2 regions of the Marinococcus sp. PL1-022 genome follow, and region 2 is predicted to be linked to the other one. Evidence: a T-box and tRNA genes for the amino acid it is inferred to sense, from the RefSeq annotation. Region 2 holds a T-box; the other holds one or more tRNA genes.

Region 1 (9,858 bases), 230 kb from region 2:
CGGAAAATCCTGATAAATTCCGGGCTGGCGTGTCAGCTGAATAACACCAAGCGTCCGTCCGTGGAAGCTTTTTTCGAGCACAGCGATTCCTTTTTTCGGGATTTCCTGGCCGCTGCCCCATTTATGCACAAGCTTGACCGCTGCTTCAGTGGCTTCCGCTCCGGAGTTTGCAAAGAACACCTTCCCCGGGATACTGAGCCCAATCAACCGTTCCGCCAGGCGGACCGCCGGTTTGTTAATAAACATATTGGAAATATGCAGAAACTGCTCTGCCTGTTCCTTCAGCTTACCGAGCAAGTAAGGATGCGAATGACCGACAATATTGACGGCCAGGCCGGTAAATAAATCAAGGTATTTGTTTTGTTCGCTGTCATATAAGTAATTGCCTTCCCCTTTTTCCACGACAATCGGAAGACGCTGGTACGTAGACATTATATAGTGCTGGTCTTTTTCAAGCCAGTTCATGCTGTTTGCCCCTTTCGCGTAAATGAAAAAGAAAGGCCCCTTTTGGAACCCGTCCCAAAAGGCAGCCTTTCACCGTTACGTTGCAGCGTTGTTATTTTAAGCGGCGCAGTTCCTGTTTAATTTCTGTTTTTCCTTTTGTCTGCTCATCAATTTCTTTGATGACGCGTGCAGGAGTACCAGCAACAACCGTATTTGGCGGCACGTCTTCTGTTACTACGGCGCCGGCAGCTACGACTGCGCCTTCACCGACAGTGACCCCTTCAAGGATCACGCAGTTGGCGCCCACTACAACGCCGTCTTCGACAACGACCGGCTGTGCGGACGGCGGCTCAATGACACCAGCAAGAACTGATCCTGCACCGATATGGCAGTTGTTGCCCACGGTGGCGCGTCCACCCATTACAACGTTCATATCAATCATCGTGCCTTCTCCAACAACTGAACCGATGTTGATGCTTGCGCCCATCATGATAACGGCGCCCTTACCGATTTCCACCTGGTCGCGGATGATCGCGCCCGGCTCAATGCGTGCTTCGATGTCTTTTAGATCAAGCATCGGGATCGCGCTGTTTCTGCGGTCGTTTTCTACAACAAAATCTTCAATTTTGTCTGCATTCGCTTCGATGCCTTCTTTAATATCTTCCCATTCACCGAACAATACACCGGTGTTTCCTGTAATAAACCGCTTCGTTTCATTTCCAAATCCGATAGCATCCAACTCGCCGGTAATATGTACTTTAACCGGAGTGGATTTTTTACTATCTGAAATGAACTGGATAATTTCATTTGCATCCATTTGATTCATGTTTTACATCCTCCTTCAAATTTCTCTTTCCTAGATTATCATATCGCCCTTTGAAAGCAAAATGATAGTGGCATCTTTTTTCTGTTCTCCTGCTATTTTCTTTCTTCTGGGAAAGCCTTACAATGAAAATAATAAAAGGAGGCATACATATGGGTAGAACAGCTGATATCTGTGATGAATATGGTAACGAAGTTTTTGTCGCCAACGAGCCGTTTTTATCGCACGGACCAGCACGTTCCTTTGAAGGGCCAATAGAAACAGTACGGGTATTTGAAGATAACGTGCTTGTTGAACAGGCGCTTGGCGATATTCCCGCCGGCAGTGTTCTTGTAGTTGACGGAGGCGGTTCCTCCCGGCGTGCCCTGCTCGGGGACAACCTGGCAGAAATTGCTGTCAAGCGCGGACTCGCCGGCATTATCGTGAACGGAGCGATCCGCGACAGTGACGAGCTTCGCGAAATGGATGTCCGGGTGTTTTCCCGTTTTACCAGCCCACGAAAGTCTGTCAAGGAAGGACGCGGCGAGCGCTCCATTCCCGTCGATTTTGCTGACGTCACCTGGACGCCCGGGGACTACGTCTATGCCGACAGCGATGGCATTGTGCTTCTTCCTGCCAAAGGCTAGCCGGCTTCCACCGGCATAAGACGGCGCACGCTTGTAAGTGTGACTATTAACAGGAGCAGGCCGCCGGCAATGACGCCGATCCAGCCGGCCAGGGGCCACAGGAGACCAAAATAAAGACTGCTGAGACTCCCGCCCAGATAGTAAGACGTCAAGTAAAGTCCGGAGGCGCTTGCCCGGGCTTTTTTGGCGTTTTTTGTTACCCAGGAACTGGAAGTGGAATGCGCAAAGAAAAAGCCAAAACTCAGCACGGCAAGCGAGGCAATAACCACCCACAGCTGTGGTACAAGCGACAGCAGCAGGCCGCCGGCCATAATGAGGATTCCGACCTGCATACAGTCCGTCTGTTTAAAGCGCTGCGTCAATTCCCCGGCAAGGCTCGAGCTGAAGGTCCCCGCCCCGTATGTTAAAAACAACAGGCCCAGGACTGCTGTACTGACGAAAAAAGGGTCTCCGTCCAGGCGGTACGTAATAAAGTTGAATGTCCCGATAAATACAAAGAAATTCAAACCGCCGATAACGTAAGCCAGCCGCTGCACCGGATCTTTAAGATGAAACAGAGCATTCTTCCACGTATCGCTCCACTCCAGCGGCTTTGGACTGAAGTTTTTCGAAGCCGGAAGCAGCAGGATCACGAGCACGGCGAGCACGACGCTGGCCCCGGCCATGAAAAAATAAGCCGTCCGCCAGTCAAACCAATCAGCAAGAACGCCGCTCATCACTCTTCCCCCCATGCCGCCGAGGCTGTTCGCGCTTACGTAAAAGCCCATAGCTACCGTCATCGCACGCGGGGTGAATTCCTCTCCAATATAGGACATAGCCGCAATGGGAATTCCGGCAAGTCCGACGGCCTGGATCATCCGAAGCAGCAAAAGCAGCCAGAAGGAGCCGGCAAAAGGAATGAGCAGCGTTGCTATAGTTCCCCAGATCATCGCGTACACAATGATCTTTCTTCTTCCTTTCGCGTCGGATATCGCGCTGATAAAAAAGAAGCTCACTCCAAGTATCAGCAGGGAAAGTGAAATGACAAAGCTCGCTGTCGCTTCGCTGACGCTGAATTCTCCGGTAAACAATGGAAGCAGCGGCTGCGGGTAATACATATTGGCAAAAATGAGCAGGGATGCAAGTCCGAGAGCAATGGAGGCCCGCCAAAATGTACCGGTGTGCCGGTCGATCATAAGACATTCTTCCTTCCGTGTCATTCATCATTACTGATTGTATTATACAACCAATACGTATGTTTCATTTCCTTATTATTGTTTTACCCGAATTGACTCGTTCTATGCTTATCATTACCCGGCACCGGCGAAAATGAGCTCTGATACAGCTGAAGACCCGGACGCTTTTCCCGGCGCCGGGTCTTTCTGTTAACTGCGTGTCGTTTTCAGATACGAGCGTGCAATATTTCGTACATTGGGGTTCCAGTGAGCCATGCATCCAGCCATTGCGCGTTCCACATGCTCCGCTGCTTCGTCTTCCCAATAGCCGTTACTATTCTTTTGCTCTGCTGCTTCTCCAAGATATACAGCTGCCACCCTGGCAACCGCTTCTTTATCTTCACCATGTACCTTGAGTTCCACCTTGTCTCCAAGTCTGATGCTTGTAAACAAAGACATCATGCCGAGTACGCTTTTTCCGTTTGCGGAGGTTCTCCGCTTTTCAAAAAATACATCTACTTTAAATGTTTCCAGTTCATGCACAAACGACAATACTTGACTGGCATTCAGTCCACGGGTTAACACGAATGTTTCCACTCGTTCCATCGAATGCATCGGCTCCTTTTTTACGTACATATTCCTTCTGACAAACATTCTTATTATAACATGTACGTTTTGTTTGCCAACCGTGAATCCCGCTTAATTATTGTCGGACATGTGATAATTTTCTTCAGGTGATTTTTCAATATAAATAGACTGTGTTGGGTAGGCAAACTGAACGCCTTCCTCTTGAAGGATGCGAATGATTTCAAGATTCAGCTCTTCTTTTATTTCAGCCCATTCCAAAAATGCGGTTGTTTTCGTAAAACAGTAAACCCACAGGTCGAGCGAGGAGCTGTTAAATTCTTTAAACTGCACAAGAATCATTTCTTTATCGATATCCTCCCGGCTGTTCAGCATTTCCTCAAGACGCTCCCGCAGCTGCAGCACCTGCTCCCGCGGCGTCTGATATTCAATGCCAAGCGTCATGTTAATTTCACGCTTACGCATTTCACTCCAGTTTGTAATCGCCTCATGGGCAAGTGTATTGTTTGGAACGATGACAATTGAGTCAGCAAAGGTACGCACCTTCGTGCTCCGAAACGAAATATCCTCCACAATTCCTTCCACCGTCGGCGTATAAATCCAGTCCCCCCGCTTAAACGGGCGTTCCACGACAATAATTATGCCGCCGATAAAATTAGCCACCATATCCTGAGCGGCGAGGGCAAAGGCCAGACCTCCAAGGCCGAGCCCTGCCACAAAGCCGTTAATGTTAAAGCCCCAGGAAGAGAGAATAATGGTGAACGCGAGCGCCACGATAATAATCCGGAGCACCCGGGAAAGAAAGGGAACCAGCATATTGTCTTCCTTGCCCTCGAGCCTTTTAATCATCGGGTTGAAGAGCATCGAAGACGTGTTCAGCAGCTTGTATGTCCCCCAAGCCGCAAGTATGATTAAAATGGAGCCGTACAGGCGGTTGATAATTGTCATGGAATCCCACGGTATCGGCAGATACAAAAGCGCCAAATATATACCGAATACGGCGAAAAACATACGAATCGGCCGTTCAAACGATACCAAAACATTGGTGAACAGCTGTGATCTCGATTGGTGAGTCATTTTTAAAATGAACCTGAAAATGTATTTAGTAAATAGCTTCCGAAAGGCAAACACGAGAAGTGCAATCAAAACAGCTACGCCTATATCAATCCAGGGCAGCTCTACAATACGTGTCTGCCATTCCATCCAAAAGTCTGCATATGCCTGCATGAAGATCCCTCCACCTTTATCCCATTCTCTCTATATTTTAAAGCCTCCGCCAGGCAGTTTACTGCAGGGGTGCCCACTTTTCGTCTTTGTAGATATCTTTCAAACCTAAGGTATGGTAGCATGTAAATCGGAAAAAGACATCATCACAAAGGAAGGTTCAGATAGTCGCATGAATTTACTTATTTTACTGCTAATTGGTTTTGCTGTAAATACGCTCGTATACCAGCTTGCCCGTTTGATGCAAAAAGTCTCCGGGCGAAGCCTGCCGCTTCTCGGCATCACCTACATTGTTTTTTTCGGGGCGCTGTCGCTTGGCATTTTTAACCAGGGGCCGCTTGGGTTCATTCTCTCCAATCTCAGTCTGGGTATGCTCGCCTTCTGTCTATTTCTATTCCTTCAGCAGCGGAAAGAAAAACAGCAAAAGGAAAATTGATTCACTTTTTAATATATGTACCATAAAAATTTCTGTTTATGCAGCAGGTGCGTGTACTCTCTTAGTATCTTCGGTAGTAACAGGACATCAGCAAGGTCCGACTTCACCGCCCGGAAGAAATTAATTGGCCAGCACCACCCTCTGCTTTCCCTGCATAAATTGAGCGTGGAAGGATTGACACTGACCTTTTCCTATTGTATATTATTTCTGTTGCTTCATTCCATACAAATTGTTCCGTTAGCTCAGTAGGGAGAGCGCCACCTTGACAGGGTGGAGGTCACTGGTTCGAGCCCAGTACGGGACACCATAAATAATAAACTACAGCAGGAGCCATTGGCTTCTGTTTTTTAATTTGTACAGCCCGGGCTGTTTTTCGCCGCACTTTCTCCTTTCTATCTTTGGAACGCCTATTATCTTACCCATTATTTTACAGCAGATAGTGCATTTCATAAACGTTTATGTACCTTTTTCCTTTTGCATCCTCTGCTTTTATTAAAACGTTTTAGGGTATATTATGGGAAGCAACTATTGAAAGGAGGAAGACGGATGAGTTCATCAGCAGACAATTCTAATTTCGTCGAAGTGTATTTTGATCCTTCCGCCATCCCGCTTTTTGAATTGAATGGATTTCAAAGCGAGGGGGCATTCGAAGAGCACTCCAGTTATATCAAAGCGGTAGTGTCAGCGGAAAACTATGGTGTTGAAGAAGCGGGCGTTTATTTCTATCAGGAAAAGGCCCAGAGCAGCGGCAGCCGCACCATCTTTATTCCGATACGCTTTGTTCTTACTGTTGTGGAGCATTCCGAATCCCGGGGGCCGATCGGCTATACGGACCCCAATACTCTTTAGAACGGGCAAAGGCAGAAAGCTGCGAGCTTCTGCCTTTTTACCGCAGAACATATATATGCCGTCCAAGCTGAATAATCTCTTCATTTTCAGGAAAATAAACCCGCTCAAACGTCGGATGAAAACCGCTGTTCTGCATGGAGTGTATATCGGCGACCCATCCCCCTTCCCCCGGCCAAACAAGACAATGCAGCATGTGTCCTTCACTACAAATAATCACCTGCACCTGGCGAATATGCCGGTCAATATAAACAACCCCCATGGCGTATACCCCCTTAATGACAATATACCCATTCGAAGGAAATCAAGACTTATTTCCCTGTTGATTATTTAATATTTTTCAAAATAAAAAAGCGCCGCAGCGGGCGCTTTTTTATAATCCCAGTATATCGCCGAAGGTATCTTTAAGATGGTCCCGGACAATATCCATATTAAATTCCTGCTGCTTTTCCTGGCTGTACATTCTCCCCTCCTGAACATATATAACATCCAGCTCATTGGTTTTATCATCTGTACTCTGTGTTACCTGAATATGATAATTTCCATCGTCTGTAACAGTTTCAAAAAGCACTTCGCGGTTATCAATGGTCATATAGCTGCGGTGCTTTGAACCATAGCTGCTGAACGAGTCATTTTTCACTTCGCCGATTTCTTTATTCAGATTATTAAAGTATTTGGCAATTTCCCAGTTTACTTCGTTCATAATATTTGCGTCTTTATCTTCTTCTAAATATTCTTTTGCTTTAGTTACGAACTCATCTTCGAAACTCATTGCCATCACCCTCTTCTTTAAAGTAATTCTCTATTTTACAGATTATTCGGTACTTTCACTACAATAACAGAAGAATTATGTAAAAATTATTTATAAAAAAATAGTTATGTTAACTGCTTATGAAAACAGTTAACATAATTTATTTCACTTCTACTACATATACACCGGCGTCAACATATCGGATAAGCATCAACTGTCCGTTACCTACCATTGAATCAATCGTTTTCAAAGCAAAAGAACTGTCAATGCTGTTTCTATCTTTTAATATAGCGGCGACATCCTGATTAGTCAGCGGCTTTTCATTGTCCTGAATAATATTTTTTATTGTTTTAGCCCCTCTGGTCTGTAATATAATGTTCACCCCTTTGTTTATCATTAATATACTATTTCCGAAAAGTCTGCAGGGTAATCATCAAATTATTACAATTTTTAAATCCAGGGACATAAAGCTACTGGTCGCTTTCGTGCAGGTGGTTTTCTTTTTTCTCTTTAACCTGTAATTTCCCTCTGCGTATAGCTTCCATTATGGTTAAACAGAGCGCTCCGGCCAAAACATGAATGAATGCCCACACATAGCTTTGCAGTACGAGACCGACAATAATTCCAAGGCCGATATTCCATATACCGATAATAAGCCAGAATAAAATAAAATAGCTGTTTATTGTTCTTCGTTTCATTACTGCCACCCTTTAATCTTTTTCTATAAATTACCATATTTATGCGTAAAAGTCATTTTTCATATTTTTGACAGCGTTATCATGCCGATTGTCCATACGTCATGTTACACTATTCTTATCCTGAAAAAAAGAGGTGCTCAGATGAAACAAATGCAGTTAGGCAGCAGTTCGCTTCAAGTATCCAATATAGCACTAGGGTGTATGCGCATGAATGAGCTTTCCATCGATGCGGCGGAAAAAGTTTTCCGTACTGCTTTTGAGGCAGGCGTGAACTTTTTCGATCATGCCGATGTTTATGGCGGCGGGGATTCCGAAGACATTTTTGCCAGAGCAGTTGGTATGAACGATGACCTGCGCGAAAAAGTAATTCTTCAGTCCAAAGCAGGCATACGCGGAAATTCCTTCGATTTTTCCAAATCCCATATTTTAAACACAGTCGATGAAAGCCTGAAGCGTCTTCAGACAGACTATCTGGATGTACTGCTTCTTCACCGTCCCGATGCGCTCATGGAACCCGGGGAAGTAGCGGAAGCATTCGATAGTCTCCACGCCTCCGGTAAAGTACGTCATTTCGGTGTCAGCAACCAGCATCCAATGCAGATTGAGCTTTTAAAGCAGCACGTCAAGCAGGATCTTATTACCAATCAGCTGCAGTTTGGTCTGATGCACTCCCTCATGATAGATCAGGGATTGAATGTGAATATGAAAAATGATGCAGCGGTGATGCGGGAAGGCGGGCTGCTTGAATACAGTCAGTTGAACAACATGACCGTCCAGGCCTGGTCCCCGTTTCAGTATGGCATGATGGAAGGCGTTTTTATCGGCAATGATAAATTTCCTGAGGTGAACAAAAAACTCAGTGAATTGGCCGGGCGCTACCAAGTAACCGAATCAGCAATAGCGGCAGCCTGGATTCTTCGCCACCCCGCGCGTATTCAAACCATTGTCGGGACGATGAACCCAGAACGGCTGGCAGGCATCGCCGAAGCCTCTGAAATCACTTTGACACGTGAAGAATGGTATGACCTGTATCAGTCTGCCGGCAACGAACTCCCATAACAGTAAAGACCCCTTTCTCCTTTATCTTAGAAGAAAGGGGTCTCTCTTTATGCTTTCGCTGCTTCCGTGCTTTCCTGTTCTTTGTTCTTTCTGACCTTTTTAATATTAAATCGCATGACAATCATAGCTGCCAGGGCGACTACGAGAAGAATATTAAACAGATAGAACGATAGCGCGTAGCTTCCTGTAGCCGAAACAATGCTTGATACGGCTGTAGGACCGGCCACCCCTGCAAGTGCCCAGGCAGTTAAAAGAAAGCCGTGAATGGCTCCGAGCTGTTTCGTGCCAAACAGGTCACCAATATAAGCCGGCAGACAGGCAAAGCCGCCACCGTAACAGGTAATAATAATAAATAATAGAATTGCAAGCAGCACAACGTTGGTCGTTAACGGGAGAAGGAAAAAGGCCACGATTTGAATGAGAAAGAATATTGTAAAAGTATTCGTTCTTCCAAGATAGTCCGAAAGCGACGCCCATACAATCCGTCCGCCCCCGTTGAAAAAGCCCATTACTCCCACTATGGTAGCTGCTAATGCTGCGCTGGTACCGGTAATGGTCTGTGTCATGTTCGATGCCACTGCAAGCAGCATAATACCTGAAGAGATGTTAATAAACATCACGAGCCACAGCAGGTAAAAACGCATCGTCCGCAGTGCCTCTTTGGCTGAAAGCTGCGCCAGGTCTCCGCCCTTCTGGTTCGTCTGCAGATCTTCTTTCTTATAGCCTTTAGGCATCCAATCCTTCGGCGGCTTCTTCATGTAGCTCGCCCCTGCAAGCATAAGAACGAAGTACGAGGCGCCAAGAATGTAAAATGCCCCCGGGATCGATACAGCGTTCATCAGCCATTCAGCTAAGGGACTTGTAATAAGCGCTCCGGCGCCAAAACCCATAACTGCCATCCCAGTAGCCATCCCCCGACGGTCTGGAAACCACATAACAAGCGTAGAAACCGGGGATATGTACCCAATGCCAAGGCCGATGCCGCCAAGAACGCCGTAAGAACCAATAAATAATGGCAGACTTTCAAGCTGTACCGCAAGGCCGGCCCCCATTGTTCCGGCACCAAACAGCACGGCTGCGATGGCAGCTGAGATCCTCGGCCCGTATTTTTCTACAAAAAATCCGAGTGAAGCGGCCGACATCCCCAAGAAGAAAATTGCAATCGTAAATGCGAGTGTTACGTCGGAAATGTTCCAGCCAAGCGACTCATTC
Region 2 (9,858 bases):
ATGAAAGTTCATAAATCGGAGCTTGTGATAAGCGCGGTCAGCCCTAAGCAGTATCCTGAGGGAGGACTTCCGGAAATAGCTCTGGCCGGAAGATCCAACGTCGGGAAATCTTCGTTCATTAATTCCCTGTTAGCAAGAAAAAACCTGGCCCGTACCTCTTCAAAGCCCGGCAAAACACGTACACTCAACTTTTATAATATCGAAGACCGTTTTTTGTTTGTAGACGTTCCCGGCTACGGCTATGCGAAGGTATCGAAAAGCGAACGGGCAGCCTGGGGCGAAATGATGGAGGAGTATCTTAAAAGCAGAGACGTACTGAAAGCCGCTTTTATGATTATTGATTTTCGCCACGAACCGACCAAAGATGATATTGCGATGTACGATTATTTGAAATTTCATGAGCTGCCGGTAGTTATTATTGCAACAAAAGCTGATAAAATTACGAAAAATAAACGCCCCCGTCATTTAAAACGTGTTAAAGAAACACTTAAGCTGAAGCCGGAGGACCAGACGGTTGTGTTTTCCGCAGAAACGGCACAGGGTAAAGATGAAGCCTGGCGGGCTATTGAGCAGTTTATTTGAAAATAATATGTGGAAGTTATACATTGGAACGGTGAGTAAAAGAAAGATATAGTATAAAAACTGTCAGCCCTTGTTCACAAATTGACGTCAAAAGATAAATAGTTGTGTGATACAATGGGTTGTGTGAAGAGTGGAACGTATAAAAAAAGCTGAACATTTGGTGGTTGCATTAAACATGGTATTGATGACGCAGGGGGTGAAGATACGAACATGCATATTATTGTCGCTGGATTAGACTATAAAACAACTCCAGTTGAAACGAGGGAACGATTGGCCTTTCAGGATGATACACTTCCTCAGGCACTGCAGGAGCTTCGTGACATGAAAAGTATCCTGGAATGCGTCATCGTATCTACTTGTAACCGGACAGAGGTGTATGCAGTCGTTGACCAGCTGCATACAGGAAGGCACTTTGTGAAAAAATTTCTGGGCCGCTGGTTCGAAATGCCACAGGAAGATTTTGGCCCATTTTTAAATATACGCGAAAATGATGCAGCAGTGCAGCATTTGTTTCAGGTCGCAAGCGGTCTTGATTCCATGGTTATTGGTGAAACACAAATACTGGGTCAGGTGAAACATGCCCTTGCTACAGCCCACGAAAATGAAACGACCGGCACGATATTTAATGAACTGTTTAAACGTGCAGTCACGTATGCCAAACGGGCCCATCACGAAACAGAAATTAATGATAATCCTGTATCAGTCAGCTATGCTGCTGTGGAACTTGGTAAAAAAGTAGTCGGTTCGTTTAAAAACAAGCGGGTGCTTGTTTTGGGTGCGGGAAAAATGAGCGAATTGACAGCTAAACATCTGCACTCCGGCGGTGCTGCTGAAGTGACGGTATTTAACCGGACGTATGAAAAAGCAGAACAGATTGCTGCGCAGTTTAACGGAAAAGCTAAACCAATGGAGGAGCTGACTGACGCGCTTGCACAGGCGGATGTTTTAATTTCCTCCACCGGCTCGGATTCCTATGTGCTGAATAAAGAGCAGGTGGCTTCTGCCAGCAAAAAGCGAAAAGGTAAACCGCTGTTTATGGTTGATATTGCGGTTCCAAGAGATTTGGATCCGGCCTTGGATCAGCTCGATAATGTTTTTTTGTATGACATTGATGACCTGCAGGACATTGTGAATTCCAACATGGAAGAACGCAAAAAAGCTGCAGCACTGATGGAGAGAATGATCCATGCTGAAGTGTCAGATTTTAAGGACTGGGTGCATACCCTCGGAGTGGTACCGGTAATTTCCGCTCTCCGGACAAAAGCTCTGGCTATCCAGGCAGATACGATGGACAGCGTGGAACGGAAGCTTCCGGAGCTTACCGAGCGGGAAAAGAAAGTGCTGCGTAAGCACACGAAAAGCATCATCAATCAAATGATCAAAGATCCGATAACGAAGGCTAAAGAAATGGCTGATAACAATGATGCAGAAGAAATGCTGCAGCTGTTTACCGAAATCTTTGCTCTTGAAGAGGAAGTAGAAGAAGCCAGGGCAGCAGAGGAGCGCCAGATACGCAAGGAAGAAGCGGAGGAGGAATGGAATGCCTCCAGAGAATCGCGTGGGTTCCGCCTTCCATATGCTTACGCGACAGATGTCGCTGTTCGTTCCTAAGAGAGGGGCGTCAGGATGGTTGCAGCCGAAGGAATTATTTATATTGTAACGATTGTACTATACGGCCTGAGCGTCCTTTGCTACTTCGTTGATTTTTCTCAAACCAACCGGAAGGTGAACCGACTCGCCTTCTGGTTGCTTTCTATTGTCTGGGCTTCGCAGACGGCCTTTTTAGTACTTAGAATATTTATGTATGATCGCGCCCCGGTAATCACGCCTTTTGAAGGCATGTATTTCTATGCGTGGTCTCTTGTAACCATTTCACTTATTGTGAACTGGTTTTTTCGAATGGATGTACTGGTTTTCTTTTTAAATGTGATCGGGTTTCTGCTGATGACGTTCAGCTCTTTTTCGTTTAACGGCGATATTCCAAACGAGCTTGAAACGCTTCTTTTGTCTGAGACACTCGTAGTGCATATTATTTTTATTCTGCTCTCCTATGCTTCGTTTACACTGGCATTTGTATTTTCTGCGATGTATGTGCTGCAGCATCAGCTTTTAAAAAGAAAGCAATGGGGGAAACGGTTAATCAGAATGGAGAACCTGCCAAAAATGGAGAAGCTGGCAGGCACGACCACCGTGATCGGAGTCCCTCTTTTATTTGCGGGACTGGTGTTTGGTTTTCTCTGGGCAGGCAAATGGTATGACTCCCTTCCATGGCAGGATGCAAAAGTCATCGGTTCGATCATTCTCCTTGGCTTTTACAGTACGTATATATATTTACTGGCTGTTCATCACTGGCGCGGCTACCGTATGGCGCTTTTAAACGTTGCCTGCTTTGTCGTTTTACTCATTAATTATTTTATTTCCAGTGATTTGAGCCAGTTTCATATATGGTACTTATAACAAATATGGATGCTTAGAAAGGAATGGCTAGATGTATGCGCACAATTACCCTGGGCACTAGAAAAAGTAATCTGGCATTAAAACAAACAGAATGGGTGCAGCAGGAGCTTGAAAAACTGGACCTGCCCTATCGTTTTGAAGTGAAAAAAATCTCTACAAAGGGCGACCGTGTTCTGGACCGGACGTTATCTAAAGTTGGCGGAAAGGGCCTGTTTGTAAAGGAAATTGAGCAGGCGCTTACAGATGGTGAAATTGATATAGCTGTACACAGCATGAAGGATCTTCCGGGAGAAATGGCGGAAGGCTTTGAGGTCGGCGCTGTCACAAACCGGGTGGACCCAAGAGACGCTTATATTGCAAACAATCATGTAAAGTTTCATAATCTGCCGCTTGGGGCAGTAGTTGGCACGAGCAGTCTGCGGCGCACGTCCCAGATTAAAGCAGAGCGGCCGGATTTAAACGTTCAGTGGATCCGGGGTAATATCGAAACCCGGCTTCGGAAGCTGCGGGAGGAAAGCTTTGACGCCATTATCTTAGCGGCTGCCGGGCTGGAACGGATGGGCTGGAGCGATGAGATTGTCACGGAATTTCTTGAACCCAGCATGTGTGTCCCGGCTGTAGGTCAGGGCGCACTCGGTATTGAGTGCCGCAGCGGGGATGAAGATATATTAAAGATCATTCAACGTCTTCATGATGAGCCGGTTGCGGAATGTGTAGCTGCAGAGCGGGCCTTCCTGAAAGCTGTTGAGGGAGGATGTGCGGTGCCAATCGGCGGGTATGCGACTCTAAACAAAAAGGGTAATGTGCAATTAACCGCGATGATTGGTTCTACGGATGGACGCAAAATACTAAAAGAAAAGCTTACGGGCGATAATCCGGAAGAAATGGGCAGACAGGCTGCTGATGCCCTGCTTGGCCGGGGCGGCAAAGAAATTCTGGAACAGGCCCGGGAAGAGATGGGTGAAGAGTAGTGACAGCAACAGTACTGGTGACAAGAGGAGCCGGCCAGAACGCAAGTCTGGTGCAGGGTCTTCAGTCTGCAGGCTGTTGTGTCAAAGCGGTGCCGGTTATTACCACCGTACCGGTACGGAGCAGGGAAAAGGCAATGGCAGAGCGGTGGCGGAGCGGTAATATAGACTGGATGCTGGTAACAAGCGTGAATACCGTCTATTACCTGGCAGAATGGCAAAAGCGGCACGGTCTTGGTATTCCCGCCAACTTAAAAACAGCTGCTGTCGGGCCGAAAACCAAGCAGGCACTGGAACAGGAAGGCTTTCAGGTAGAGCTGATGCCGGAAAAATATAAAGCCGTTTCGTTAGCTGAAGCAGCCGGGCAGGTAATTGGCCGCCGGGAAAACGTGCTTCTTCCTCAAAGCGCCAAGGCGGCGGACACCCTGTACCGGTCGCTTGCAGCCCAGGGCTTAAGCTTATGGGTATGGCATTTATATACAACGGTGCCGGAAGAAAAAAATGAGCCCTTTCTGCAGACGATTTTAAAGAACCGGGGAGTTGACGTACTGACGGCCGCAAGTCCTTCCTCTGTAGAGGCCCTGTACCGGCTTGCAGGGGCTTACCAGCAGGTGCTTTTGGCTGTTCCCGTAGTGGCAATCGGCCCCTCGACTGGACAAACTGCCCGCGAAACTGGATTCAAGTATGTTTACGAAGCAGATATTCATTCCGTAGAAGGAATGATAGAAAAAACCAAGGAAATTATTTAGGAGGCTTCACATTGGCTGATTTACATTTCCGCCGGCACCGCAGATTGCGGACGACGCCTGGTATACGAGCAATGGTAAGAGAAAACGAACTACGGCCCAATGACTTGATTTATCCTATCTTTGTCGTCGAAGGGGAAAACGTGCGTAAAGAAGTACCGTCCATGCCGGGGGTCTATCATGTTTCCCTGGATCATTTGGATGCAGAAATGGATGAATTGGAAGTCCTCGGTATTCCGAGCGTCATCGTGTTTGGCGTGCCTCATGAGGAGGAAAAAGACGCTGAAGGAACGCCGGCTTTTCTGAAGGACGGAATCGTCCAGCGGGCGATCCGGCAGATTAAAGAAAATCACCCGGCGTTAACGGTGATTGCAGATACCTGTCTGTGCCAGTATACAGACCACGGGCACTGCGGGGTTATTCATAACGGCTACGTGGATAACGATGAGTCGCTGAGAAATCTAACAGAAACCGCAGTTTCCCAGGCGGAAGCCGGGGCAGACATTATTGCGCCGTCGAACATGATGGACGGCTTTACAGCGGCTATCCGGGAAGGGCTCGATAAAGCAGGACACGTGACGGTGCCGCTGATGTCCTATACGGTTAAATATGCCAGTGCCTTTTACGGCCCGTTCCGTGACGCAGCTCACAGCACTCCTTCGTTTGGGGACCGGAAAACCTACCAGATGGATCCACCGAACCGGCTTGAAGCGTTAAAAGAAGCGGAAACTGATGTCGAAGAAGGTGCCGATTTTCTTATTGTGAAGCCGGCCCTTGCTTATCTCGATATCGTAAGAGAAGTGAAGGAGCGCACCGGTTACCCAGTGGTAGCATATAACGTTTCCGGGGAATATGCGATGATTAAAGCTGCCGCCCAGAACGGATGGGTAAATGAAAAGGATATTGTCATGGAGAAGCTCACCAGTATGAAGCGTGCCGGAGCGGACCTGATTGTGACGTATTTCGCCAAAGATGCTGTTCGTTATATGCAGGAGGATAATAAATAATAATAGCAAGCTCTGGAAGGTATTCAGTCCAGGGCTTGTTTTCGATATACTAAGGACGGGAATAGCAAAAAAGATAACTTTTAAGTATCCAGGAGGTATGACATGAAATCGTATCATAATTCAATACATGCACATGAACGCGCAAAAAAAGTAATGCCGGGAGGAGTCAGCAGCCCCGTACGGACCTATGAATCGGTCGGCCATCCGGCTGTTTATATGGATGAAGGCAAAGGCTCCCGTATTAAGGATATTGACGGCAATGAATACATTGATTATGTGATGTCCTGGGGGCCGCTTCTTCTCGGACACGCAAACGAGCATGTGGTCGACAGCTTAAAAATTGTGGCTGAAAAAGGCACGAGCTTCGGTGCTTCGCACGTAACAGAAGCGGGTCTGGCAGAGCTTGTCGTGGACCGGGTGCCCTCCATTGAAGTCGTCCGGATGGTGAACTCCGGCACGGAAGCGACAATGAGTGCGCTGCGTCTCGCCCGCGGGTTTACCGGCCGGGACAAAATTGTAAAAATGGAGGGATGCTATCACGGCCACGGAGATTCTCTTCTCATTCGTGCCGGCTCCGGCGTCGCCACGCTTGGCCTGCCGGACAGCCCGGGCGTTCCTGGTTCGATTGCGCAGAATACGCTTACCGTTCCGTACAATGATCTCGACAGCCTGCAGAAGGCGTTTGATGAATACGGAGATGAAATCGCCGGTGTTATCCTCGAGCCTGTCACCGGGAATATGGGTGTGGTCACACCGGGTGAAGGATTTTTGGAAGGCGTTCGCGACATTACGAATCAGCACGGCAGTCTGCTGATTTTTGATGAAGTTATGAGCGGCTTCCGGGTGGACTATAACAGCGCCCAGGGACACTACGGGGTGACTCCGGATCTCACGTGTCTTGGAAAGGTGATCGGTGGCGGGCTTCCGGTGGGAGCCTACGGCGGCCGTGCCGATATCATGCAGCAGATTGCCCCGGACGGACCTATTTATCAGGCAGGTACCCTTTCCGGCAATCCATTGGCGATGACAGCCGGACTTGAAACACTCAGACAAGTGGACGAAAGCAGCTATGAAACGTTCCGCGCCCGGGCAGCCCAGCTTGAAGAAGGGCTGAACCGTGCGGCTTCCAAGCATGGAATCCCACATCAAATCAACCGTGCCGGAGCGATGATCGGCCTGTTCTTTACCGATGAACCGGTAGTGGATTTTGCTTCTGCGAAGAAGTCTGATCTGGGAATGTTCGCGCGTTATTTCCGTGGAATGATGGCAGAGGGAATATCACTTCCGCCTTCGCAGTTCGAAGGCCTGTTTTTATCGACGGAGCACAGCGAAGAAGATATCGATAAAACCATTGAGGCGGCTGACCGCGTCTTTGCAAGTCTTGCTGCAAATAAAGAGCACGGGGAAGACAGTTGACGCACGCGTCCTGGTTTCGTAAAATAAAGACACTAACTCAATATTAATAACAAATGCAGAAACAGGGAGGAGTACGCACGCAGGTCTGTTGTACAGAAAAAAGGATCCAGGGCTGAGAGATTCTTTAACGACCCGTGCGGAAAGTCGCCCTCGAGCTTCTTTTCTGAACGCATACAGTAAGAAAAGACGGTAGCCGCCGTTATGGGAAAGTGCCTGCTTGGCGGCAGGTATTAAGGTGGTACCGCGAAAACTCTTCGTCCTTACTCGGGATGAAGAGTTTTTTTATGAGAAGAAAGGGGATTTGTATGGGAAAACAAGAGACGGAAATGGCGAAAAAGTACGATCCGAAGGAAACAGAGAACCGCTGGTATGACTTCTGGAAAGAAACAGGACAGTTTGAAGCAGGCCAGACAGACGGCACACCTTATACAATTGTTATTCCGCCGCCGAACGTAACCGGCCGGCTTCACCTTGGCCATGCGTGGGATACGACGCTTCAGGATATTTTAATCCGTATGAAGCGTATGCAGGGCTATGACACCCTATGGCTGCCGGGGATGGACCATGCCGGGATTGCTACCCAGTCCAAGGTCGAGGCGCAGCTGAAGGAAGAAGGTACGAGCCGCTACGAGCTTGGACGGGAAGCGTTCCTGGAAAAAACGTGGGGATGGAAAGAGGAATATGCAGATTTCATCCGCAGCCAGTGGGCCAAGCTCGGACTTTCACTCGATTATTCGAGGGAGCGATTCACGCTTGATGAAGGTCTCTCGGAAGCGGTGCGGGAAGTCTTTGTTTCGTTGTATGAAAGGGAGCTTATCTACCGGGGTGAGTACATCATCAACTGGGACCCGGAAACGCAGACGGCGCTTTCGGATATTGAGGTGGAGTATAAAGAAGTACAGGGTCATTTTTACCATATGCGCTACCCGGTTAAAGGCGAAAATACCTCGATCGAAGTAGCGACGACCCGGCCGGAAACGATGCTCGGGGACACGGCAGTCGCGGTACATCCGGAGGACGGGCGCTATAAGCATCTTATCGGAAAAACGGCCGTGCTGCCGATCATCGGAAGAGAAATTCCAATTATCGCAGACGACTATGTGGACATGGATTTTGGTTCAGGGGCAGTGAAAATTACGCCTGCGCATGATCCAAATGACTTTGAAATGGGTAACCGTCATGACCTGCCGCGCGTACTTGTGATGAATGAGGACGGCAGCATGAATGGAAATGCCGGCGTCTACGAGGGCATGGACCGTTTTGCCTGCCGCCGGCAGCTGACGAAGGATCTGCAGGCAGAGGGCATTCTGTTTGATATCGAGGAGCATATGCATTCTGTCGGCCATTCCGAGCGGAGCGGCGCCGTGGTTGAACCGTACCTTTCCACCCAGTGGTTTGTAAACATGGGGCCGCTTGCGGAGCAGGCGGTAGAGCTTCAGAAGAAGGAAGAAAAAGTTACCTTTGTTCCGGAACGCTTTGAAAAGACGTATCTGCAGTGGATGGAAAACATTCGGGACTGGTGTATTTCCCGGCAGCTGTGGTGGGGGCACCGGATCCCGGCCTGGTACCATAAAGAAACAGGCGAAATTTATGTCGGACGCACGGCACCGGAAAATCCGGAGGAGTGGAAACAGGACGAGGACGTGCTTGATACATGGTTCAGCTCGGCTTTATGGCCGTTTTCGACTATGGGCTGGCCGGAAGAAAGCGCGGACTATGCGCGCTACTATCCGACGAGTGCGCTTGTCACCGGCTACGACATCATTTTCTTCTGGGTGTCGCGGATGATTTTTCAGGGTCTGGAGTTTACCGGCGAACGCCCGTTTGAGGACGTGCTTATTCACGGCCTGGTACGTGACAGCGAAGGGCGGAAAATGAGTAAATCCCTCGGCAACGGGGTGGACCCGATGGATGTTATCGATCAGTACGGGGCGGATGCTCTGCGCTTTCTGCTCGCTACAGGTACAACACCGGGCAATGATATTCGTTTCCAGTGGGAAAAGGTAGAGGCCAACTGGAATTTCGGCAATAAAATTTGGAACGCTGCCCGCTTTACGCTGATGAATGTGGAAGGGATAACGGCAGAAGATATCGAGCTCGAAGGCACAAAAACGATTGCGGACCGCTGGATTTTACACCGGCTGCAGGAAACAAAGCAGAACGCCACCCAGCTGATGGAAAAATACGAGTTTGGGGAGGCCGGAAGGACGCTCTATAACTTTATTTGGGATGACCTTTGCGACTGGTATATTGAAATGGCCAAGCTGCCGCTGTACGGTGAAGACGAACAGCCAAAACGCATGGCCCAGTCTGTACTTGTTCATGTATTTGATCAGACGATGCGTATGCTTCACCCGATGATGCCGTTTATCACGGAGGAAATCTGGCAGCATCTCCCTCACGAAGGAACGTCGATCATGAGTGCTTCCTGGCCGGTAGCGGATTCGCAGCTGTTTGACGAGGAAGCGGTACGCGATATGGAATTAATTCAGGAGGTTATTCGTTCGGTCCGGAATACGCGGGCGGAAATGAACGTTCCACCGAGCAAAGCGGTGCCGATGAGTCTGAAGCCGTCCAACAGCCAGGCTTCGGAACGACTCGAACGGGGGCGTGACTATATTGTACGGTTTGGAAATCCGGAAACGCTGACGATCGATGCAGCAATGGAGGCTCCGGAAAAAT

Evidence for each region. A T-box is a leader RNA that pairs with one kind of tRNA and senses whether it is charged. The one in region 2 lies ahead of SIC45_RS03760 (valine--tRNA ligase), so its partner is inferred to be a tRNA-Val.
Region 1: it encodes a tRNA-Val, which carries the amino acid that the T-box ahead of SIC45_RS03760 (valine--tRNA ligase) is inferred to sense. The anticodon was not compared.

What each region holds. Positions count from the first base shown of each region.
Region 1 is NZ_JAWXCX010000001.1:965,509-975,366, reverse strand. Features, by position in the region: gene SIC45_RS04970 (aspartate aminotransferase family protein) at 1-465, opposite strand, end outside; gene dapD (2,3,4,5-tetrahydropyridine-2,6-dicarboxylate N-acetyltransferase) at 557-1,270, opposite strand; gene rraA (ribonuclease E activity regulator RraA) at 1,420-1,893, shown strand; gene SIC45_RS04955 (MFS transporter) at 1,890-3,068, opposite strand; gene SIC45_RS04950 (HPr family phosphocarrier protein) at 3,258-3,653, opposite strand; gene SIC45_RS04945 (mechanosensitive ion channel family protein) at 3,747-4,859, opposite strand; gene SIC45_RS04940 (hypothetical protein) at 5,029-5,292, shown strand; tRNA gene SIC45_RS04935 (tRNA-Val) at 5,524-5,599, shown strand; gene SIC45_RS04930 (hypothetical protein) at 5,839-6,141, shown strand; gene SIC45_RS04925 (hypothetical protein) at 6,179-6,400, opposite strand; gene SIC45_RS04920 (DUF3942 family protein) at 6,512-6,910, opposite strand; gene SIC45_RS04915 (hypothetical protein) at 7,050-7,271, opposite strand; gene SIC45_RS04910 (hypothetical protein) at 7,360-7,587, opposite strand; gene SIC45_RS04905 (aldo/keto reductase) at 7,729-8,646, shown strand; gene SIC45_RS04900 (OFA family MFS transporter) at 8,694-9,858, opposite strand, start outside.
Region 2 is NZ_JAWXCX010000001.1:740,418-750,275, forward strand. Features, by position in the region: gene lon (endopeptidase La) at 1-14, shown strand, start outside; gene yihA (ribosome biogenesis GTP-binding protein YihA/YsxC) at 1-582, shown strand; gene hemA (glutamyl-tRNA reductase) at 793-2,193, shown strand; gene SIC45_RS03735 (cytochrome c biogenesis protein) at 2,209-3,039, shown strand; gene hemC (hydroxymethylbilane synthase) at 3,075-4,010, shown strand; gene SIC45_RS03745 (uroporphyrinogen-III synthase) at 4,010-4,756, shown strand; gene hemB (porphobilinogen synthase) at 4,768-5,760, shown strand; gene hemL (glutamate-1-semialdehyde 2,1-aminomutase) at 5,863-7,176, shown strand; T-box leader at 7,226-7,441, shown strand; gene SIC45_RS03760 (valine--tRNA ligase) at 7,482-9,858, shown strand, end outside.